One region of the Pantoea sp. E2023-21 genome, then DNA from elsewhere that is predicted to be linked to it. Evidence: predicted binding sites of a transcription regulator. Region 1 holds the regulator's gene; each other region holds the start of a gene.
What was found. The regulator Fur, encoded in region 1, represses iron uptake genes when iron is present. The targets are predictions, from matches to a motif close to ATAATAATGAGAACNACTATCAA.

Region 1 (8,166 bases):
GCACGAAGGGACGTTCTGCGCTAGGCTTAAACGCATTAATGCGGTTAACAATGTGGCGTGCAGCCCATTTACCCACTTGGGTCGGTGTGGCCAAAGGGATCAGTCTCATGTCTTCACCTCAATTAAGATTGGAAATGTGGAGTTGCCGTTTCTCTGACAGTTTTCTGCCTTTAAGCGTAATGCGTTTAAGCGTAACCATCTGGGAAAAGTGCGCCTCGATATTTTTCATCATAAAATAAGTTTGTGGTGCTGGCTAGCATTTCGCGTTATCAAACCACCATTTTGGTGATTAAAGTCACAGTTGTAGTGGTTTTAATTTGCGAGGCGAATTAATTTATCTTTACACTGCGCCTCGTGGTGAAAAGTGTCATCAAGGTACCGGGCGACGGGATAATAAAATCAACCTGCGCCACGGCAAAACGCCAGTCTCATAGGGGGAGAATAAGGTGAGTATTCTAGGATATCTGCAAAAGGTCGGCCGCGCGCTTATGGTGCCGGTAGCGACTCTGCCGGCAGCGGCAATCTTGATGGGTGTCGGATATTGGATTGATCCAGATAGCTGGGGCGCAGGCAATGCGCTGGCAGCACTGCTGATCAAATCCGGTTCGGCGATCATCGACAACATGTCTGTGCTGTTTGCCATTGGTGTGGCATACGGTATGTCTAAAGATAAAGACGGTGCAGCAGCGTTAACCGGTTTTGTCGGCTTCCTGGTGGTGACCACGCTCTGTTCACCGGCAGCGGTAGCGATGATTCAGAAAATACCGGTGGAGCAAGTTCCTGCCGCCTTCGGTAAAATCAATAACCAGTTCGTCGGTATCCTTGTTGGTATTCTCTCGGCTGAGGTTTATAACCGCTTCAGCCATGTTGAGCTACCAAAAGCGCTGTCGTTCTTCAGCGGCCGCCGTCTGGTGCCTATCCTTGTCTCCTTCCTGATGATCGTCGTGGCCTTCGTGCTGATGTATGTCTGGCCGCTCATTTTTGGCGGACTGGTGAGCTTTGGTGAGCACATCCAGAAAATGGGGTCAATCGGTGCTGGCGTCTACGCCTTCTTTAACCGTCTGCTAATCCCGGTTGGCCTGCATCACGCGTTGAACTCAGTATTCTGGTTCGACGTTGCGGGTATCAACGATATTCCTAAATTCCTGGGTGGCGCGCAGTCTATCGCAGAAGGTACAGGAATTCCGGGCATTACGGGTCGTTATCAGGCGGGCTTCTTCCCAATCATGATGTTTGGTCTTCCGGGGGCAGCACTGGCAATTTACCACTGCGCGCGTCCTGAAAACCGCGCCAAAGTTGGCGGTATCATGCTGGCCGCGGCATTTGCAGCCTTCTTTACGGGTATCACCGAGCCGCTGGAATTCTCCTTTATGTTCGTGGCACCGGTGCTGTATGTCATTCATGCGGCATTGACGGGTCTATCCGTGTTCATCGCGGCGAGCATGCAGTGGATTGCCGGTTTCGGCTTCAGTGCGGGTCTGGTAGATATGGTGCTGTCAACACGTAACCCGTTGGCGGTGCACTGGTGGATGCTGATCCCACAAGGCTTGGTATTCTTCGTTATCTACTATGCAGTGTTCCGCTTCACCATTCAGAAATTTAACCTGATGACGCCGGGCCGTGAACTCTCTGCCGGTGACGAAACCGATGGTTATGACGTAAATGTTGATCATAGCGGCAACGGCGAAAGCCAAACTGAATCTCTGGCGCGTCGTTATATTGCGGCAGTTGGTGGTTCGGAAAACCTGACCAACATTGATGCCTGTATTACTCGTCTGCGTCTGAACGTCAAAGATTCCGCGCAGGTCAATGAAGGTGTGGCTAAACGTCTGGGTGCTTCAGGCGTGATTCGTCTGAACAAGCAGAGCGTGCAGGTTATCGTGGGTACCCAAGCGGAAAGCATTGCAACGGCAATGAAAACCGTCCTGAGCAAAGGTCCGGTTGCGGCATCTGCCGCTGCGTCAACGGCTGCACCCGCTCCAGCAGTTAAACCGCAGGCCGTAATGAACAGCGAAAAAGCGGTAATTGCTACGCTGCTCGCGCCAGTAACCGGTGAAATTGTTGCGCTAGAAAATGTGCCTGACGAAGCGTTCGCCAGCAAGGCCGTCGGCGATGGTCTGGCTATCAAGCCAACCGGCAAAACCGTGGTCGCGCCAACGGCCGGAACCGTGGTGAAGATCTTCAATACTAACCATGCGTTCTGCCTTGAAGCGGAAAACGGTGTCGAGATTGTCGTGCACATGGGACTGGATACGGTTGCGCTGGAAGGCAAAGGCTTCACGCGTCTGGTCGAAGAGGGCGCAACGGTAACGGCAGGTCAGCCAATCCTGGAAATGGATTTGGATTTCCTCAACGCCAACGCACGCTCGATGATCAGTCCGGTTGTCGTCAGCAATAGCGATGATTTTGCCGGTCTGAATTTACTGGCAACCGGTTCAGTGGTTGCAGGCCAAACCCCGCTGTACGAGGTTAAAGGCTAAGTCCTTGTGATTGAGCCAGAAGGCAGGAAGCGATTCCTGCCTTTTTTGTTTTAAAACGACCAACAAACGGTTGTTTCCCTCCTGCGCTTTGTGGATCATACTCCGTTACTTCGTGGTACAAATCACCCGTTATAGTTTTTGAGGATTTTGAGATGAGTGAGGCTGAAGCCCGCCCAACGAACTTTATTCGTCAGATCATCGACGAAGATTTGGCGAGCGGTAAGCACAGCAGTGTGCATACCCGTTTCCCGCCTGAGCCCAATGGTTATCTGCATATTGGCCATGCGAAATCTATCTGCCTGAACTTTGGTATCGCACAAGACTACCAAGGTGAGTGCAATCTGCGTTTCGATGACACTAATCCGGTAAAAGAAGATCTGGAGTTTGTCGAATCCATTAAGCGTGACGTGCAATGGCTGGGCTTTGAGTGGAGCGGCAACATTCGTTACTCCTCAGACTACTTCGACCAATTGTTCAACTATGCGGTTGAGCTGATTAACAAAGGTCTGGCATACGTTGATGAACTGTCGGCGGATGAAATTCGTGAGTATCGCGGTTCCCTGACGGCGCCGGGCAAAAACAGCCCGTATCGCGATCGCAGCGTGGAAGAAAACTTAGCGCTGTTCCAGAAGATGCGCGATGGCGGTTTCGAAGAGGGCAAAGCTTGTCTGCGTGCCAAAATCGATATGGCGTCCAGCTTTATCGTGATGCGCGATCCGGTGCTGTACCGCATTAAGTTTGCCGATCACCATCAGACCGGCAGCAAGTGGTGCATCTATCCGATGTACGACTTCACGCATTGCATTTCGGATGCGATTGAAGGCATTACGCATTCTCTCTGCACGCTGGAGTTCCAGGATAACCGTCGCTTGTACGATTGGGTGCTGGATAACATCACTATCCCAGTGCATCCGCGTCAGTATGAGTTCTCGCGCCTGAATCTGGAATACGCCGTGATGTCGAAGCGTAAACTGACTCAGTTGGTAAGCGAGAAGGTTGTAGAAGGCTGGGACGATCCGCGCATGCTGACCGTTTCCGGTCTGCGTCGTCGTGGTTACAGCGCCGCTTCTATCCGTGAGTTCTGCCGCCGCATCGGCGTAACCAAGCAGGACAATATCGTGGAGATGGCGTCATTAGAATCGTGCATTCGTGACGATCTCAATGAAAACGCGCCACGTGCCATGGCTGTAATGGATCCGCTGAAGGTCGTAATCGAGAACCTCCCTGCAGGTCATGAAGAGATCATCAGCATGCCGAATCATCCGAACAAACCGGAGATGGGCACGCGTGAAGTGCCATTCAGCCGTGAAGTGTGGATCGATCGCGCTGACTTCCGTGAAGAAGCCAACAAGCAATATAAACGTCTGGTGCTGGGTAAAGAAGTGCGTCTGCGTAATGCCTACGTGATCCGTGCCGAACGTGTGGCGAAGGACGATGAAGGTAATATCACCTGCATCTACTGTACCTGCGACGTTGATACTCTGAGCAAAGATCCAGCTGATGGCCGTAAAGTGAAAGGCGTCATCCATTGGGTTTCTGCTATTCACGCGTTGCCAGCGGAATTCCGCCTGTATGATCGTCTGTTCAGTGTGCCAAATCCGGGCGCGGCTGAGGATTTCCTCACCACCATTAACCCGAACTCACTGGAGACTAAACAAGGCTTCGTTGAGCCAGGTCTACGTGTAGCCGAGCCAATGGCAGCGTACCAGTTTGAACGCGAAGGTTATTTCTGTGCTGATAGTGTGTATTCACAGCCATCCAAACTGGTGTTTAACCGCACCGTTGGCTTGCGTGATACCTGGGCAAAGATCGGCGATTAAGCGTTTTTGACATCACGCGATATGATCATGTAAGGGCGAGCAATCGCCCTTTTTTATTATCTCTATTTGGCAAGCTACAACCTTTTATGCTGCCCGCCTCATCAAGCCTATAATTCCTCATTTGCGACTATTCTGACTTTAGAATAATTAACCCATTTGCCAGTGTGAAAAACTTTTTTTCAGGTAGGCTATGCGCTCTCAGACGTTGCTCCGCGGGTTATCTAAGGAAAAAAAATGACAAGTCTCGCTCAGGAAGCTAAGCATAGCGTGGTCGTTTTACATCAGCTTATCGAACGTATTTTCAATCAGGCAGAAGGTAGCGACGACAGTATTGACCTGTTTTTGTCGTACTTTCATCCCGAATTTAAAATGGTGACGCCGCAAGGCAAAAGATTGGATCTCAACGAAATGGAAGTGCTTTTTCGCCAGCTGCAGGGACAGCGTGAAGGTATGCGCATTGCGACCAGTGAGCACGCCATCATTTCGCAGCAAAGCGAGGAAGTGACGATTCAGTATCGTGAATTACAGATGATGAACGGTACCAATCAGAGCCGCATTTCACTGGCGGTACTGGATTGCAGCACCACCATTCCTCGCTGGCGTTACCTGCAAGAAACTTTCGTTGCCTGATTTCAGGTATAAAAAAACCGGCTCAAGCGCCGGTTTTTTTATACTGCATAGCACACTCAATTACTTATCGTGGAGCGAGTCGTCTTCGCGGCAGTCTCCCAGCGCACAGTGACCGTAGAGGTACAGGCTGTGGTTGCTGAGTTTGATGCCATGGCGAGTGGCAATTTCACGCTGACGCGTTTCAATTGATTCATCGCTGAATTCGATAACTTTGCCACAATCCAGGCAAATCAAGTGATCATGGTGATGCTGCTGAGTCAGTTCGAAGACAGATTTACCGCCTTCAAAGTTATGACGGGTTACGATGCCCGCGTCGTCAAACTGGTTAAGAACGCGATACACCGTCGCCAGGCCAATCTCTTCGCCCATATCAATCAGGCGCTTGTACAAATCTTCCGCACTGACGTGATGGGACTCGGGGCCAGGTCCCTGAAGCACTTCCAGAATTTTCAGTCTGGGTAGCGTGACTTTCAGGCCAGCCTTCTTCAATGCGGAGTTGTTGTCAGTCATGCGGATATTGTCCTGTTACTTTGCTAGTCACTTGCGGCGCAGGGGCCTTGAATGTTTAGGTCAACGCGCATTCTCATTTGCGTCTCATTATAGAACTCAAGCAGTGAAATGAAAACCAAAGCAACGTCCTTAATCACCAAAGGCTGTAAGGATAATGTCACTAACGTCTTCATGACGCTTGGGTTTTGGATTCCATTTCACTCAGCCTCATTCTACTGCCAGAGGAATAAGCGGATGACCATTGCGGGTATTCTACAGATTTGCGGGGAAAAGTTAAAAAACCGTAGCTATTATTTTTATAGGAAATTCCGTTACCCGATGTGAGATTACGCCCACATCGGGCAGAGCAGGGAATCAGGCTTCAATAATCTCTTTCAGCTGCAGCTCGTCAAAGATCTGCTTAACCCACTTCTCAACACGTTCGTTGGTCAATTCCGGCTGACGATCTTCGTCGATAGCCAGACCAAGGAAGTTTTTATCATCGGCCAGGCCTTTTGATGCTTCAAAATGATAGCCTTCAGTTGGCCAGTGACCGACGATCACCGCACCGTTCGGCTCGATGATGTCACGGATGGTGCCCATCGCATCACAGAAGTACTCGGCGTAATCTTCCTGATCGCCACAACCAAACAACGCTACCAGCTTGCCATTGAAGTCAATCTCTTCCAGCGTCGGGAAGAAATCATCCCAGTCACACTGCGCTTCGCCGTAATACCAGGTTGGAATGCCCAGCAGCAGGATGTCGAAAGCCTCGAGATCTTCTTTGGTGCTCTTAGCAATGTCATGCACTTCGGCGACATCTTTACCCAGTTGTTTCTGGATCATCTTTGCAATATTTTCAGTGTTGCCGGTATCGCTGCCGAAGAAAATGCCTACGATTGCCATGGGTTAGGTAACCTCTTAAATCCTGATTGTGAATGTAAGTCAGTTGACTGCACAGTTATGCGAATAATAGCAGACCGGTAAAAAGTGCGGAACGTGTAAAGCCGTGACTTTGTGTTCCAGCGTGCGGTCTTCGTGCGTTACGACAGTTTGAGCTGTGCCAGCAGCATTTGTTCAATCAATTCGCTGCGACTGATATTTTGCTGATCGGCCAGCGTGCTGAGCGCGTCAACCGCTTCGCTCGACATCTTCAGCTCAACACGACGCAGCCCACGCACTTTATCGCGCTTGAGCTGATTACGTTTGTTGATGCGTAACTGTTCATCACGCGTCAGCGGGCTAGTTTTCGGGCGACCAGGACGCCGCTCGTCTGCGAAGAGATCAAGCGTAGTGCGGTCTGTCTGTTCTTTTGCCATGGTTTGTAAAACTGAGTGGGCGCGAACGGCGGAAAGGCGCTGCGCGATTAAAACATTATCGGCCCGACCACGGCGAAAAACACGCTGTGGCAAATTTTTAGCGCGACATCATACTCCAGCGCCTTCCCTGACGCCAATCCTAAAGCGCAAGCGGCAAGCTTTTGCTTTTACAGGTTAAAGAAACGCCGAACGGCGCGTAACACCGCATCGGGTTTCTCAGCATGCACCCAATGTCCGGCGCCGTTGATCACGTGCGCATGCGCCTGCGGGAACTGACGCAGCAGGGCATCGCGATGCTGATTATCCAGATAAGGCGAATCGCCGCCGCGGATAAACAGTGCCGGATGCGACCACGCAGGAATTTCCTCCCAGCCGGATAGGGTGCTGTAGTTATCCCACAGCACGGGCACGTTAAAGCGCCATTCGCCTTCAGCGAAAGACTTAAGGATAAACTGGATCACGCCATCCTCAGCAATATGCTGACGCATCACTTCAGCGGCTTCACTGCGACGCGTGACGCCCGCAGCGGTGACGGCACGAATAGCGGCAAAAATTTCGTCATGGCGGCGTGTCTGATAATCAACGGGCGCGATATCGATCATCACCATTTTTTCAATGCGTTCTGGCGCAATCGCGCTGAGCGCCATGGCGATTTTGCCACCCATTGAGTGGCCGATCACGCCAGCGCGATCGATGTTGTGTGCATCCAGCGTTGCGACAATGTCCTGTGCCATGGCGTGATAGTTCATCACATCGCTTCGCGGGGACAAGCCGTGGTTACGCACATCAACCTGCAGTGTGGGACGAGCATCGCGCACACCTCGCGCCAGCACGCCAAGATTATCAAGGCTACCAAAAAGACCATGGATTAACAGAATCGGCGTGGCATCAGGGGTAGATTGTTCAGTTTGCAGACGGGCGTTCAAAATCATGGCTAAAGTTCTTACGGTTGTGACCTTGGCTTAGGTTATCATGGATTCACCTGTCCAGCAGTCAGGCCGGTGGGCATTAGGGCATATTCCGACTTTTGCCCGGAAACGTTGCCAACGCTATCGGCTGCCACGGATTTAACTTTATAATCCTTATGTTAGAACCCGCTCACATTTTGCACGACTGGATTTTGCTAAAGCCGTTGCAATAATGCGTGGTTCTGTCATTTGCCAGAATCGTACGGAAAAAGATGAAAACGATTGAAGTTGACGAAGAACTCTACCGTTATATTGCCAGCCACACGCAGCACATTGGTGAAAGCGCCTCAGATATTTTGCGCCGCATGTTGAAGTTCACCGCCGGACAGAGCGCACCTGCTGTGCCTGCCGCTGGTGCATCAATGAAAGAAGCTCAATCTGCCAGCCGCGAAGCGCGTCCTCAGGATCGCGTTCGTGCGGTGCGTGAACTGCTGCTTTCCGATGAATATGCCGAGCAGAA
Region 2 (8,166 bases), on a different replicon from region 1:
GACAACATGCCGCCGCATGGTGGCAATCGCGCATCAGCAGCATTGAGCATCAGGGCACGTTAGTGGTTGCGCCACCGCGCGATAGCCAGGAACTCAACCGTTTCGCCCGCATGACCGAGCAGCATCACTGGATCGATCCTGCAGACATCGAACCGGCGCTGGAAGGACGCTTTGCGCGCGGACTGTTTTTCGCCCAGGAAGCGCACCTCGATCCGCGGCTGGCGCTGCAGGAGATGCGTGACACGCTGATCGCGCGCGGTGTGCCCTTCAACCGCACTGCACCGAGTGGACAGATTATCGATTGTCGCGGCATCCACGCCGCGCCTGAACTGCCGCGCCTGCGTGCGGTGCGCGGCGAGATGCTGATCCTGCACAGCGATGAAGTGCAGTTTTCCCGCCCGATTCGTCTGCTGCATCCGCGTTTTCCCTGCTATCTGGTGCCGCGTCGCGGCGGCCATTTTATGCTCGGCGCCACCATGATCGAAAGCGACGATGCCAGCGCCATCAGTGCGCGCGCCATGATGGAGCTGCTCAGCGCCGCATACGCGATCCATCCGGCCTTAGCCGAAGCGCGCGTGATTGAGAGCGGCAGCGGACTGCGTCCGGCCTATCCGGCAAATCTGCCGGAAATTCACTATCACAATCAAACCTTTTATCTCAACGGCCTGTATCGCCACGGTTTTCTGCTGGCACCGATGCTGGCTGAGCAGCTAATGCAGCGCCTTTTCGGGGAGCACTTAAATGAATATTCAGCTTAACGGCCGCGCCATCAGCACCCAGGCTAAGAGCCTGAGCGAATTGCTAATCGAGCAGCAAATTGATGTAGCCTGCGTCGCCACTGCCTTGAACGGGGCTTTTGTGCCAAAAAGCCAGTACGACACACAGCTGCTGGACGAAGGTTGTCAGCTCGAAGTGCTGTCACCGATGCAGGGAGGTTAAACGATGTTCTACGATTTTGATCCGCAATCTCGCTTCCTGCTCGGCACCGCCGGCTATCCTTCGCCCGCCATTTTGCAGCAGGCGGTTGCCGCCTCCGGCACCGACATCATTACCGTCAGTTTGCGGCGCGAAGGCGCGGCGGGGGCGGCTTTCCGCGAGTTATTGACCGGCCTCAACATCCGCGTGTTACCGAATACCGCCGGTTGTCACACGGTGAAAGAAGCCGTCACCACCGCCCATATGGCGCGGGAACTGTTCAACACGGCGTGGATCAAACTGGAAGTCATTGGCCATGCCGACACGCTGCAGCCCGATCCTTTTGCGCTAGTAGAAGCAGCGCGCATCCTCACAGAAGACGGCTTTCAGGTGTTCCCGTATACCACCGAAGATCTGATCGTTGGCGAAAAGCTGCTGGCGGCCGGATGTGAATTGTTGATGCCGTGGGGCGCGCCGATCGGTTCCGGCCAGGGTTTGCGTAACATTGACGGCCTGCGCGCGATGCGTGCGTGGTTCAGCGATGTTCCGCTGATTATTGATGCGGGAATTGGCGCGCCGTCGCAGGCCGCGCAGGCGATGGAAATGGGTTTCGATGGCATCCTGCTCAATACCGCCGTCGCCAAAGCGGGCGACCCGATCGGCATGGCCAACGCCTTCCGCCTGGCGATTGAAGCCGGACAGGCCGCACGCCGCGCCGGATTGATGGAGAAGCGTGATATGGCGAGCGCGTCCACGCCGATCTTTGGCCTGGCCAACTTAAGTTGAGGCCGCTAAATATGCAACGTTATCAACGTCAGATGATGCTGCCGGAAATCGGTGAGGCAGGGCAACAGAGGCTGCTAAACGCGCGCGTGCTGGTGGCGGGCGCGGGTGGATTAAGCGCCACGCTGTTGCCGCAGCTGGTGGGCGCGGGTGTCGGTCATATTCGTCTGTATGACGACGATATCGTGGCGCTGCATAACCTGCATCGGCAAACACTCTTTACTCTGCAGGATATCGACCAGCCCAAAGTGCTGCGGGCGCAGCAGGCTTTGCAGCAGCGCAATCCAGAAGTGCAGGTCGAGGCGCTGCAGCAGTCGCTAAGCGCCAGCAATGTGCAGCAGGCACTGGTGGGATGCGATCTGGTGATCGACGCGGCAGATAATTTTGCCGTGACTTACCAACTTTCCGATGCTTGCCTGCTGGCAGGCATTCCGCTGATCAGCGCCTCGGTGCTGGGTCGGCAAGGTTACGTCGGCGGATTCTGTGGCGGATCGCCGAGCTATCGCGCGGTGTTCCCGCGCTTGCCATCATCGGCTGCGAACTGTAATACCGCGGGGGTGATGGGCCCGGCAGTCGCGACGCTCGGCGCGATGCAGGCGCAGATGGCGCTCAGCGTGCTGCTGCAGTTGCCGCCATCGCCGCTCGGTTGTCTGGTGAATTGCGACTTCGTGAACTGGCACTTCCGCCAGTTCCGCTTTGATGGCGCGGAAGAGCCGGAACATACGGTGCCGTTTATCGATCTGCCACTGCTGGCCGCCGACGACTGCATTGTCGAACTGCGCAGCTGTGAAGAAGCACCGATCAGCGTGGCAGAGCGTGTTGAGCGCATTTTGCCGCAGGAGATCGCGGCGTGGCGGCCGCCCACGCAGCAGCGCATCGTACTGGTGTGCGCCAGCGGCATTCGCGCCGCGCAGGCCGCGACCACGCTGGCGCAGCGCGGATTTCACCAGCTTGCGATTCTGGCGGCCAATCGCCCATGAATCAGGACATTCTTTTCAACGATGTCAGCTTTAGCTGGGGCGATAAGCCGCTGTGCCAGCAGCTGAATCTGCAACTGCGCGGCGGCAAGACCACCGTCATGCTGGGACGCAGCGGCATCGGCAAAAGTACGCTACTGCGGCTGGTCGCCGGTTTACTCAAGCCGCAGCAGGGCGCGGTGCAGGGCTTCACCGGCAATGTGGCGTGGATGGGCCAGCAGGATCTGCTTTATCCGTGGCTAACGGTGCTGGACAACGTGATGCTGTCGGCAAGGCTGAGCGGCGAAAAGCCGGATTGCGCGCGTGCGCTGGCGTTGCTGGAGCAGGTGAAACTCAGCGACGTGGCGCATGCGCCGCCGCATCAACTCTCCGGCGGCATGCGGCAACGCGTAGCGCTGGCACGCACGCTCTATGCGCAGCGCGAAGTGGTGCTGATGGATGAACCCTTCGCCACGCTGGATGTGATGACCAAACTCAGTTTGCAAACCCTGACCGCCAATTTACTGCGCGGCAAAACCGTGCTGCTGGTCACCCACGATCCGCTGGAAGCGTGCCGCATGGCCGATGATATTCTGCTGCTGCAAGGCCAGCCGCTGAACATCGAAAGCTGGCCGGTTCCCACCGGTGATGTGCCGCGTCCGTTTGACCATCCCGCGGTGCTGCAGGCGCAGGCTCAACTCTTCACACGATTGAATACACATGAAAACACTGTTTAGCGCGATCTATCTGATCGTGGTGCTGCTAGGTGGTTGGTTGCTGGCACGTCACAGCGGCGTACCCACTTTCCTGCTGCCCGCGCCACAGGCGGTGCTCGAAGCGCTGTGGCTGCATCGCCAACTGCTGTGGCATCACACGCTCTATACGCTGGCGGAAATTGTGCTGGCGCTGCTGCTGGGGGTCGGCGCAGGCGTCACGCTGGCGGTGCTGATGGCGGCCAGCCCGCTGCTGCGCCGCGTGCTGTTTCCGCTGGTCACCGCCAGCCAGGCGATTCCGGTGTTTGCCCTGGCACCACTGCTGGTGCTGTGGCTCGGCTTTGGCATCGCATCAAAAGTGGTGGTAGCCGCATTAATTCTCTTTTTCCCGCTGTGCTTATCGCTGTTCGATGGACTGTGCCGCACGCCGGGCGGCTGGCTGGAGCTGGCGCAAACCACCACGCACTCGCGCTTTCGTATCTTCTGGCGCGTGCGCTGGCCCGCCGCGTTACCGCAATTTTTCTCCGGCCTGCAGATGGCGGTGGTGCTGGCACCCATTGGGGTGGTGATTGGCGAATGGGTCGGCGCCAGCGAAGGACTCGGCTACCTGATGATGCAATCCAACGCGCGGCTGGAAACCGCCACCAGCTTCGCGGCGCTGCTGCTGTTACTGATTCTGGCGCTGCTGCTTTCGGGCAGCGTGGCGCTGATTCGCAAGAAAATCCTCTGGCAAACCACATAAGGACACACCTTGAACACTCTACGAATCGCATTGACCGCGTTGCTGCTGCTGGCGACCGCTAACGTCCAGGCTGCGGAGAAAGTTCGCCTGCTGCTCGACTGGTTTATTAACCCGAACCACGCGGCGATTTTCGCTGCTCAATACAGCGGCGCGTTTAAGAAAGAGGGGCTGGATGTGGAGATGATCGCGCCCGCCGATTCAGCTTCCGTTCCGCTGCTACTGGCGGCGGGCAAAGTCGACCTCGCCATAAGCTACCAGCCGCAGCTCTATACGCTGGTGGAAAAAGAGGTGCCGGTGATTCGTGTCGGGACGTTGATCAATCAGCCGCTGAATACGCTGACCACCGTGTCGAGCGATATCCACACCCTCAAGGATTTCGCCGGCAAAACCATCGGCTATGCGGTGCCGGGCACCGAAGATGTGGCGATCCGCAATATGCTGAAATCGCAGGGCGTCGATGCTGACTCGGTGAAGTTCATCAACCTGAATATGGATGGCACCTCTGCGTTGCTGACGCACAAGATTGATGGCGCGATGACGATATTCCGCAACTATGAGCTGCTGGATCTGAAAGACAAAGGTGCTACGCCAACGGTATTCAAGCCGGAAGATTACGGCGTGCCCGCCTATGACGAGCTGATCATTCTGGCGAACCAAAAAACCGCTGCACAGGATAAGCGTATTCCCGCGTTTTTACGTGGACTGGATGCTGGTGTGGTGTGGCTGCGTGCGCATCCGCAGGACGCGTGGCAGGCGTTTATCAAGCACTATCCCGAGCTGAACACGCCGCTCAATCACCAGGCGTGGCAGGCGACGCTGCCGTACTTCGCCGCGCACAGCGCGGAGTTTGATAAGGCGCGCTACCAGGCGTTTGGCGAATATATGAAAGCCAATGGCGTGATTAAAACTGTGGCGCCGCTGGGGCGTTATTCCCTTCAGTAATCTCCTCCCGGTGCGCATGAATGCGCACCCTACACATTCGTAGGGTCGTCATTCATGGCGACCTGCTAATATCCCTTGCACCCACACTTATTTTTGATAATGATATTTATTCTCAATAATCAAGTCATGGATAACCTGATGCGTTTCCCCGCGTTTACTCTGCTGCTTACCCTATTTTTCATCTGCACTACGACACAAGCCAACGCTAGCTGGCCGCGCACCCTCGCCACACCGAAAGGCCCTTTCACGCTGCAACAGCCGCCGCAGCGCATTGTCTCCACCAGCGTCACCTTGAGTGGCACCTTGCTGGCGATTAACGCGCCGCTGGTCGCTTCCGGCGCCACCAGTCGCAGCAGCAGCGTGTCGGATGCGCAGGGCTTTTTCACCCAATGGAGCGCGGTGGCCAAAGCGCGTCAGGTGAAATCGCTCTATATATCGCAGCCGAACGCTGAAGCGATTGCCGCTGAAGCGCCAGATTTGATCGTGATGGCCGCCACCGGCGGGGATTCGGCGCTGCGTCTTTACGATCAACTGCAAACCATCGCACCGGTGTTAGTGATCGACTACGGCGATAAGCGCTGGCAGGCATTGGCCTTGCAACTGGGTGAGATTACCGGCCATGAAGCCGATGCCCAAAAGGTGATTGCAGCGTTCGACCAACGGGTGGCAGCGGTGCGTCATACCATCACGCTGCCGCCGCAGCCGACCTCTGCGCTGGTCTATTACGAAGATGGACGCGGAATGAATTTGTGGACGCCAGCATCAGCGCAGGGCGCGTTGTTGCAGGATTTGGGCTTCACGCTGGCCGCGCCGCCCGCCAGTTTTCAAGGCAGCACCAGCATGGGTAAACGCAATGACATTATTCAGCTGAATGGGGAAAACATGGCCGATGGCATCACCGGCAACACACTCTTGTTGTTTGCCGCCGATGAAAAAACCGTGCCGCAAGTGGCGAAGAATCCGTTCCTCGCCCATCTGCCTGCGGTGCAGCAGCACCACATCTTTGCCGTAGGTAATGACACCTTTCGCCTCGATTACTACAGCGCCAGCAACATGCTGAGCAGCATCGAGCGGCAGTTTACTCGTTAAGCCTCTGCGGTGGCGGGCTGCGGCGCGTCAGGTTGTTCACTGAGACGCGCCGTGCGCAGGCCGCGCGCCGCCAGCGACAGCAGCAGCAATAATCCTGCTGCCAATCCACCAAACCACAGCACGCTGCTCAGCGGTGCCAGCGCCCGTGCCAGCGCTCCTAATCCCAATGCACCAACCGAATCGCCGGTCACATCCTGTGCGTTGCCAAGACTGTTGACGCGTCCCAGCAGCGCATCCGGCGTGTGATGCTGCGTCAGCATAAACTGCAGCAGCGAGGCAATGGCGTTGCTATAGCCGTAACACACCAGCGCCAGCAGCGCGGGCAGCAGATGGTTGTAAAGGCCAAGTGAGGCGATGCAGGTAAACGCCAGCAGCGCACAGCCAATCAGCACCAATCCGGGACGCGCTAACTGCCGCACCCATCCGCTGGTAAAGGCACCGATCATTGCCCCCAGCGGTACCGCCGAGTACATCAATCCCAATGCGGATGCATCGGCGTGAAACGTTAACGCCAGCGCCGGGAACAGAATACGCACCGCGCCGACCATGCTGAGTAGCAAACCGACCAGCACCACCGCACCGACCACTTTATGCTGGCAGACAAACTGAATGCCGCTCGCCAGCGCGCGCAGCGGATGCTCGGGTTCCTGCTGGTCGGGTTTCATCGCCGGTAAGCGCACCAGCGGAATCAGCGTAGCCAGCGTGCCGATAGCGGCGACCGCAAATGCCCAACCGACACCCGCAGCAACGATGATCATGCCGCCGAGCGCGGGGGATAAAATCGCGCCGAGGCGCACCGTTAGCATGCTGAGCGCACCGGCTTCTGCCAGATGCTCACGTCCGACAATCAGCGGGATCACTGCCATCAGCGCGGTCATACCGAGTGCGCCAAAGAAGCCATCCCAGAAGGCGAGGAAGTAGAGCGCCAGCAACGAAGGCGCCGGGCTAAAGGCGTTGAGGCTGAGCAACACAAAGCCGATGCCGCAGGTGCCGCGCGCGAACAGGATCAACGTGCGGCGATCGTAGCGATCGGCCAGCACACCGCCGAGCAGCAGTCCGATGAACATGCCGATGCCGTCGAGCATTACCGCCACGCCGACTTGCAGCGTGGATCCGGTCATCGCCTGAATCTGCACCGGCACGCCAACCGCCAACATGCCAAGGGCGAACACCGATAGCATGCGCGCACAGAATATCGCGCGGAACGACGCGTTGTTTTTCAGCAAACTAAAATCTAAAAATATCGAGGGCTTAGCCATAAGTCTCCAACAGTGAATCATCTTTGCATCACCCGTAGCGGCGCGATTTATCGCGCGGTTTTAACGGCGCGCAATGAATTGCGCCGCTACGATGAGTGCTTTATTTGATCTCGGTAAACAAACGATTGATCAACGGACCCAGCACCTTCAGCGAATCGGCCGAGAGAATATCGGCGTGTTCACAGTCCAGCGGGAAAATCGTTAATTCATCAACAAACGGTGCCCAACTGGCGCGCACATCCATACCCTGCGGCAGCGTTCTCTCGGCCATGAACAGTGTGGCTTTGCCGGCATAACGCGGGGTACGTGCTTCGGCGAGGCGCGCGACGGCGTCTTTGTAGTTGGCGACGATGGTGCTAAACATCACCGCCTTCTCTTCACGCAGCAGCGGATCGCGCTCATCTTCAGTGGCGGCCATAAATTCGGCCTGCTCGCGCGCCACTTCCTGTTCCGCCTCGTCGGCATCTGGCGTGCGCCAATCCTGACCTTCTGCCGGATAGGTATCCAGCAGGCCAAGAAATGCCACCGTTTCACCCTGCGCCTGCAAACGTGCCGCAATCCCGTGTGCCAGCGTGCCGCCGAGTGAATAGCCCAGCAGGAAATAAGGACCGCTCGGCTGCTGCTGGCGAATCGCCTGCAGATGGTGGTCACACATCGCCTCAACGCTATGACACGCGGCAATCACGCCGTTGGGACGCGGCGATTGCAGGCCGACAATCGGGAAATCGCCGTCGAGATAGTGCAGCAGGGCGCTGTACTGCCAGGCG
Region 3 (8,166 bases), 650 kb from region 1:
ATTTCGATGCTGCCGCTGGCCGGTTATGACGGCACACTGCAATATCGTGGCGGACTGCATGAAGCGGGACTGGATGGCAAAGTGTCGGCGAAAACCGGTTCGCTGCAGGGCGTCTATAATCTGGCAGGATTCATCACCACTTCCAGCGGTGCGCGCGTAGCCTTTGTCCAGTTCCTGTCCGGCTATGCTGTGCCGCCGGAAGATCAGAAAACGCGCCGTATTCCGCTGGTACGTTTTGAGAGCCGCCTCTATACGGATATCAACAAGAACAACTGATGAAACTGCTCATTGTTGAAGATGATACGCTGTTGCAATCCGGCCTTGCGCAGGCGCTCAGTTCGCAAGGTTACGCTATTGACTGCGCCAGCACTGCCGCGGAGAGCAATGCGTTGCTGCGTAGCGGTCAGTACAGCTTGATCGTGCTCGATCTCGGCTTGCCGGATCGCGATGGCGCTTCATTGCTGCGACAATGGCGGCGCGACGGCATTGCGGTGCCGGTGTTGATCCTCACGGCGCGCGATGCGCTGGAGGATCGCGTCGATGGTCTGGATGCTGGGGCCGATGATTATCTGGTCAAGCCGTTTGCGCTGGTTGAGCTGCAGGCGCGTGTACGGGCGCTGATCCGCCGCTATCAAGGCCACAGCGATAACCTGCTGCAACAGGGCGATCTGACGCTTAATCTCAGTTCACAGCAGGTGCTGCTGGAAAGCATTCCACTGGAGATTACGCCGAAAGAGTTCGCGCTTCTCACCCGCTTGTTAATGCGCGTGGGACAAAACGTGCACCGTGAAACGCTGCAGCAGGATCTTTATAGCTGGAATGACGATCCCGGTTCCAACACCCTCGAAGTTCACATCCACAATTTACGCCGCAAGCTCGGGAAAGATCGCATCAAAACCGTGCGCGGCGTTGGTTACCGCCTGGAAATCCGCGAATGAACAGCATGCGTCAGCGGTTACTGATCATGCTGGCGCTGATTCTCCTCACCTGTCAGGTGATGAGCGCCATCTGGCTGTGGCACGAAAGCCGCGAGCAGATCAGTTTTTTAGTCAACGAAACGCTCTCCGCCCAGGCGCGTAACGATCGTGTCGAGAATGAGATTCGCGAAGCGATTGCCTCGTTGCTGCTACCGTCGTTAGTGATGGTCGCCCTCACCTTACTGCTGTCGTTTTGGGCGATTAACTGGATTATCCGTCCACTGAAATCCCTGCAAGACAGCCTGGCGCACCGTTCAGCGGATAACCTGACGCCGTTGCCGATCTACTCCGAGATGGATGAGATCGTAGCGGTGACGACCTCGATCAACCATCTGTTTTCACGCCTCGATCACACGCTGCAACAGGAGCGATTATTCACCGCCGACGCGGCGCACGAGCTGCGCACGCCGCTGGCCGGATTGCGCCTGCATCTTGAGCTGCTGCATCAGCAAAACGTGCCGCAGAGCGAAATGCTGATTGAACGCATCGATCAGCTGATGCACACCGTTGAACAGTTGCTGATGCTGTCGCGCGCGGGGCAAGCGCTGGCGGGCGGTCACTATCAGCAGTTGCTGTGGCAGAAAGACATCATGCAGCCGCTGGAGCCAGAAATGGCGGAGATGTATCTCCAGCGTCAGCAAAAACTGCACTGGCCGCAGAACCACGATGTCCCGCAGCAAGGTGAAGCGGTGTTGCTACGTCTGATGCTGCGCAATCTGCTGGAAAACGCCTCGCGCTATAGCCCGGAAGGCAGCGAAGTTGCGGTAAAGATGCAGCAGGACAAGCAGCAGGTGATTATCGAAGTGTGGGATCAAGGTCCGGGCATTGAAGCCACCGCAGCCGAAGAGTTGACGCAGGCGTTTCGTCGTCGCGATCAGCGTTATGGCGGCAGCGGTTTGGGTTTGAATATTGTGCTGCGCATCGTACAGATGCATCGCGGCAGGCTGGAGTTGGTGAACCGTGAAGATTGCAGCGGGCTGATTGCCCGCTGCTATTTACCGCATCAACTGATTGGCTAAATGCCGTTAGAAGTGGGTATTCAGGCTCATAAAGTAGGTACGCCCGGATTCGTTGTAAGTGTTGGCGCCCGCGCCATACAGATACGAGTTGGTGTTGGCGTTACCGGTGGTTTGTGCATTACCTTCGCGATAGTGACGTTTATCGAAAAGATTATCGATACCTAAAGTTACGCTGGCGTACTTGTTGATATCGTAAGTGCCGCTCATGCCGATAATTGAGTACGGACTCACTTTGTCGATCGCGCTGCCGGTCGAAGCATTGCCTTTGTAATCATACTTCTTCGGCGTTTGCGTGCCGTACCAGGTCAACGTGGTTTGCAGCGAAAGATCCTGCGTAGCCTGCCAGCTCAGCGTCGAATTCAGCGTGTACTCAGGAATCACCGATAAACGATCGCCGGTCTCTTTGTTCTTGCTCTGCAGCATATAGGTGAAGTTGTTGTTCCACGTCACGCTGTCAGAGAACGGCACGTTGACGGTGCCTTCCAGTCCTTCAACCACTGCTTTCGGTACGTTTTCCCATTGATAAATATCCGTGGTGCCATTAGAGGCTTTGCTCGCAGGCGCGTAACCGGCTTCAATCTTGTTGCGGTAATCGTTGCGGAACCAGGTCAAACCGGCCTGATAACCCTGATGTTTCCACTCCAGCCCAATCTCTTTGTTAATGCTGTTTTCCGCTTTCAGATCGCTGTTACCCTGCAGATAACAGGCGCCAGTGCTGGCCGCGCAACCTTGACCGTTACTGTACAGCAGATAGTTCGGGTTGGTTTGATACAGGCTCGGCGCTTTATACGCGCGGCCAATGCCCATCTTCAGCGTGAAATCATCCCCCAAACCTTGCGACAGGTTGAGAGACGGGCTCCAGTTATTGCCGACAATCGAGTGATGATCAAAACGCAGGCTTGGCGTCAGCATGGTGCTATCGGTCAGCTCCATATTGTCTTCAGCAAATAGCGAGAAAATCTCCGCCTGCGAATAAGGGCTGCGGCCGGTGTTGTCGATGCCTGGCACCGAACCGTAGCTCGCCGCCTGCGCGGTTGACGATCCATCTTTCATGCGCTGCTGGTTCCATTCGGTACCCAGAGTCGCAGTTTGATTAAATAACAGTTCAAACGGAATACTGACTTCGCTGTGCAGCAGCACGTCATCCAGCTGAATGGTGTTGAAATTGCTGTTGGAGAAGATGCCTTCGGTGCCGCCCGCTAAACCTTCGTTAATGCGTGAGTTACGCGTCTTCTCATAACGCGCGTAGGTATTGGTGCTGACGCCGTTATCCCATGCGCCGGTCCACTTCAATGAGACGTTCTGGCGATATAAGCGGTTGGTTTCATCGCCATACAGACTTTTCACCAGCGCGCTGGTGTTGGTGTTCTGGGTATCACCCGCATACAGATTGCCCTGACGGCTGAAGCCAGCCTGCAGTTCCAGCGTTTGCATTGGCGCAAACGCCCAGCTTAGCAAGGCATTGATGTCTTTATTGACCGAGCCTTCACGCCCCGATGGATAACTGCCCGCATAGGTGCCGGTGCGCGCTGCCGCATGCCCTTCGTTAATGTCGTAAGCATCTGCCTGCGTTTTGGCTAAACCGCCGTACAAACGGAAGTTGAAATCATCGCCCAACGGCCCTTCGAGACTGAAGTTGGTGCGTCTGGTAGCGCCTTCCGCTTTGTGTTCCGGCACGTTGTAATAGGTGTTCCATGAACCGTGCCACTGCTGATCGGTCTGTTTTTTGGTGATGATATTCACCACGCCGCCCGCCGCGCCGTTGCCGTAACGCACCGCTGCGGGTCCGCGAATCACGTCAATGTGATCGATCATCTCCGGCGGCACCCAATTGGTATCGCCGCGCGTATCACGCTCACCACGCCAGCCAAGACGCACTGAGTTGCGGCTGGTGATCGGCATACCATCCACCATGATCAAGGTGTTTTCCGGGCCCATGCCACGAATGTCGATCTGGCGATTATTGCCGCGCTGGCCGCTGGTGGAGTTACCGGTCAGGTTAACGCCCGGCATGGTACGGATAATTTCTGACACATCACGCGCGGGCGGATGTTTTTTGATTTCGTCGGCGGTGATGGTGGAGACGCCCGGCGCTTGCAGGTTCTGCTGCTGCGCGGTGACCATCAAGGTACCGCCGTCAATGGATTGAGCGTCGGTCGAACTGGCTGAGGTTTTGCTGGAAGAAGTGTCCGCTGCCCAGGCGCCGCCAGAGAGCAGTGAGGCGCTGAGCCCCAGTTCAATTAAAATGGCTACAGATAACCGTGAATGCTTTTTCATTTTTTTGCGTTCCTGGATGGCCAGAAAAAGCCGCAACAGGCTTAACTGGCGCGCCGGTGAGAAGATCCCTGTTCCTATCGCGCCTCGTTCCAGACCCTTCAAACCCTCCGTAGCGCAACCTTACCGAACGGTAAGCATCAGGCGGAACGAGCGTGCTCATTTTTGAGCGCAGCCACCCTATTGCAAATGCAAATTATTATCAATAGTATTATTCATCAAGCTTATGTAAATCTCCGCGTAAACACCGACTGGCAGCCCTATGACCTGGCGAAATGATGTAACCGGCAGTGAAGCCTGGTGGCAGGCGCAACAATCCCAAGGCATTCCCCGCATTGAGTTAGCAGACGATGGCCAATGTCAGGTCACCTTCTTCTGGCGTGACCCGCAAGGCGATGAAACACAATCGTCGACCCAGCGCGTGTGGATCAACATTACTGGCGTTACCGATCACCACCAGCGCCGCCCGCCGCAATCATTGATGCGCGTGGCAGGCACCAACGTCTGGTATTGGCAGACCGCGCTGCCCGCCAACTGGCGCGGCAGTTACTGTTTGATGCCCGATGAGCAGGCCACTGACTTCTCCGGTGAAGCCGACATGTCCTCACTGCGCACGTGGTGGCGCGACAAATTCCCTACCGCGCAGGCCGATCCACTGAACACCTTACGTGGCTGGTCCGGTGGCCGCGGCATGGGCGTATCGCCGCTACATCTGCCCCACGCGCCCAATCAACAGGTGTGGCAAGCGATAGATCAAGGCACCGCGCCAGCCATTGAACTGCAACAGCAGCAATGGAATAGCGCAATATTGGGCAACAGCCGCACCGTGTGGACTTACACCACCGGCGAGGCTAATCCTGCACAGCGACCGCTGGCCATCCTACTTGATGGGCAATTCTGGGCGCACAGCATGCCGATTGCCGGGCCGCTACAGCAGCTCACCGACGCTGGCACCTTACCACCGGCGGTGTATGTGTTTATCGACATCATCGACCGCGAGCACCGCAGCCGCGAGCTGCCGTGCAACCCACAGTTTTGGCAAGCTATCCAGCAAGAACTGTTACCGCAGATTGCGCTCTCAACGCCTTATCGCCAGCAGGCGGATCGCACCATCGTCGCCGGACAAAGCTTTGGCGGTTTGGCTTCGGTGTATGCGGCGCTGCACTGGCCGGAAACCTTTGGCAATGCGCTCAGCTTATCCGGCTCCTTCTGGTGGCCGGAACGCGGCAATCCGCACGGCTGGCTACTGCAGGCGCTGGATAACGGTCTTGCGCCGCGCCAACCGCTGCGTTTCTGGCTCGAAGCGGGTAAACGCGAAGGCTTGATTCTGCAAGCTAATCAACAACTGCAACAGCAGCTTAACGCCGCCGGTTATCAGGTGAATTACCTGCCGGTGGAAGGCGGCCATGACGCGCTCTGTTGGCGCGGCGGCCTGCTGAGTGGTCTACAAGCGCTGTGGAGCAAACCGGAGCATTCATGTCCGAATCCCTGAAGAATAAGCCTATGACCGACCAACAAACCTTGCCGTTAGTCGCGGCACAGCCCGGCATCTGGATTGCCGATCAGCTGTCACCGCACCACAACGCCTATGCGGTGGCGCACTTTGTCGAACTGCGCGGTGATATTGACAGCGCCCTTTTGGCTCAGTCGATCGTCGCGGGCATGCAGGAAGCCGACACGCTGAACATGGCCTTTGGCGAGGTAGAAGGCGAAGCGTTACAGTGGCCGCAGCCACAATCCTTTAGCCTGCCGCAGATTGTCGATTTACGGGGTGAGGCCGATGCGCCAGCGACCGCGCGCGCGCTGATGCGCGATGATATGAACGGCGATCTGCGCGTGCTGAGCGGTGCAAAGCTATGGCATCACCGCCTATTCCGCCTCGGCGATCAACACTGGTTCTGGTATCAGCGCTATCACCATTTGGTGGTGGATGGTTTCAGCTTTACCGCACTGACGCGCCGCATCGCTAACCTGTACAGCGCAGCGGTACGCCAGCAGGCGGCAGAGCCAACGCCGTTTATCCCGTTTAGCGACGTCGTGGAAGAGTATCAGCGCTACCGCGAATCCTCCTCTTTCGCGCGTGACAGTCAGTTCTGGCGCGAAAAAGGCGCGGCGCTGCCCTCACCGGCTTCGCTCTCACCGCTGCCGCTCGCCGGACAGCACGCCAGCACCGATCTGCTGCGCCACAGCGTGACGCTGGAGCGCAGCACCTTCCAGACGCTGGTGCAGCAGCATCCGCACGCCAGCGCCGCCGATCTCGCCTTCGCGCTGGTGGCGCTGTGGCTGGCGCGTCTTAGCGGGCAAAACGACTTTGCCGCCGGTTTTATCTTTATGCGTCGCATCGGCTCAGCCGCCTTGTGCGCCACCGGTCCGGTGATCAACGTGTTGCCGATGGCGGTACATTACGATCCGACGCAGCCGCTTAGCGCCCTTGCCGCACAGCTGGCAGGCGAAGTGAAAAAAATGCGCCGTCATCAGCGCTATGACGCCGAACAGGTACAGCGCGATCTGGGCCGCCTTGGTGATGCCGATCCGCTTTACGGTCCAGTGATCAACCTGAAGATGTTTGATTACCAGCTCGATTTCGCCGGGGTAGAAGGCATCACGCATCAACTGGCATCCGGGCCGGTGCGCGATCTCGAAATCGCCATTTATATCAGCGAGCACGGTGAATTGACGCTGGAGCTGCTGGCCAATGCCGAACGCTACAGCGCACAAACTTTGCAGCGTCACGCCAGCCGTTTTGCTCTGCTGCTGAATCAACTGGCTGAACAGCCGCAACGTCCGTGTAGTGAACTCGATCTGCTCACTGCCGATGAGCACGCGCAGATTGCCGCGATCAACCACACCGCCTATCCGCTGCCGGCAGAAACGCTCGCTTCCCTGTTAGCGCAGCAGGCGACATGCACGCCCGATGCACCGGCGCTGGCTGATGCGCAGCACCAGCTGAGCTATCGGGAGATGCAGCAACAGGTGTTTGCGCTGGCAGCCGATCTCAGCGCCGCCGGCGTGCAGCGCGGCGATATCGTTGCGGTGGCGCTGCCGCGCTGCGTACAGCTGTCACTGGCGCTGCAGGCGATTGTTTCGCTCGGCGCGGCGTATCTGCCGCTTGATACCGGTTATCCAGACGAGCGATTGCAGCTGATGCTGGACGATGCCGCGCCGACAACGCTGATCACCTGCGCAGCGCTCAGCGCACGCTTTAGCGCCATCGCGCCGGTTAATCAGCTGCATTTTGATGCGCTTTATCGCAACCTCGATGCGCCGCCACCGGCCAGCACGCCGACGCCGCAGGATGCGGCCTACATTATTTACACCTCGGGTTCGACCGGTCGCCCCAAAGGCGTGCTGGTGGGGCATGAAGCCATCGTCAATCGCCTGTTATGGATGCAGGATCGCTACCCGCTGCAAGCCGATGACGTGGTGTTGCAGAAAACCCCGAGCAGCTTCGACGTTTCAGTGTGGGAATTCTTCTGGCCGCTGCTGGTTGGCGCGCAGTTGGTGATGGCACCGCCAGAGGCCCACCGCGATCCCGAGGCGCTGCAGCAGCTGTTTGCCCGCTACAAAGTCACCACCACGCATTTCGTACCCTCAATGCTGGCGGCCTTTGTCGCGGCCCTTAATGATCAACCGGCGATTGCCTGCTGCGCCAGCCTGCGTAACGTGTTCTGCAGCGGTGAAGCGCTGCCGACCGATTTGTCGCGCGAGTGGGAAAAACTGACGCAAGTGCCACTGCACAATCTGTATGGCCCAACTGAGGCCGCGGTGGATGTCAGCTGGTATCCGGCGTTTGGTGCGGCATTGGCCGCCGTCGAAGGTGCCAGCGTGCCGATTGGCTTCCCGGTGTGGAATACCGGCCTGCGCATCCTCGATGCCCGCATGCAACCGGTGCCGCC

Region 2: the regulator Fur is predicted to act here: its motif matches at 5,145-5,167, upstream of fepB (Fe2+-enterobactin ABC transporter substrate-binding protein).
Region 3: the regulator Fur is predicted to act here: its motif matches at 4,460-4,482, upstream of fes (enterochelin esterase).

Annotation. Positions count from the first base shown of each region.
Region 1 covers NZ_CP195344.1:317,230-325,395, forward strand. Annotated here, with positions in the region: gene nagB (glucosamine-6-phosphate deaminase) at 1-109, opposite strand, end outside; gene nagE (N-acetylglucosamine-specific PTS transporter subunit IIBC) at 453-2,480, shown strand; gene glnS (glutamine--tRNA ligase) at 2,633-4,300, shown strand; gene ACRQ84_RS01555 (hypothetical protein) at 4,535-4,930, shown strand; gene fur (ferric iron uptake transcriptional regulator) at 4,991-5,440, opposite strand; gene fldA (flavodoxin FldA) at 5,795-6,325, opposite strand; gene ybfE (LexA regulated protein) at 6,463-6,738, opposite strand; gene ybfF (esterase) at 6,906-7,670, opposite strand; gene seqA (replication initiation negative regulator SeqA) at 7,919-8,166, shown strand, end outside.
Region 2 covers NZ_CP195345.1:70,135-78,300, forward strand. Annotated here, with positions in the region: gene ACRQ84_RS19360 (FAD-dependent oxidoreductase) at 1-758, shown strand, start outside; gene thiS (sulfur carrier protein ThiS) at 742-939, shown strand; gene ACRQ84_RS19370 (thiazole synthase) at 943-1,701, shown strand; gene ACRQ84_RS19375 (HesA/MoeB/ThiF family protein) at 1,713-2,678, shown strand; gene ACRQ84_RS19380 (ABC transporter ATP-binding protein) at 2,675-3,391, shown strand; gene ACRQ84_RS19385 (ABC transporter permease) at 3,375-4,109, shown strand; gene ACRQ84_RS19390 (ABC transporter substrate-binding protein) at 4,119-5,051, shown strand; gene fepB (Fe2+-enterobactin ABC transporter substrate-binding protein) at 5,178-6,140, shown strand; gene entS (enterobactin transporter EntS) at 6,137-7,399, opposite strand; gene ACRQ84_RS19405 (amino acid adenylation domain-containing protein) at 7,500-8,166, opposite strand, start outside.
Region 3 covers NZ_CP195344.1:3,772,216-3,780,381, reverse strand. Annotated here, with positions in the region: gene dacB (serine-type D-Ala-D-Ala carboxypeptidase) at 1-276, shown strand, start outside; gene pmrA (two-component system response regulator PmrA) at 276-938, shown strand; gene pmrB (two-component system sensor histidine kinase PmrB) at 935-1,996, shown strand; gene ACRQ84_RS17630 (TonB-dependent siderophore receptor) at 2,003-4,273, opposite strand; gene fes (enterochelin esterase) at 4,533-5,762, shown strand; gene ACRQ84_RS17620 (enterobactin synthase subunit F) at 5,747-8,166, shown strand, end outside.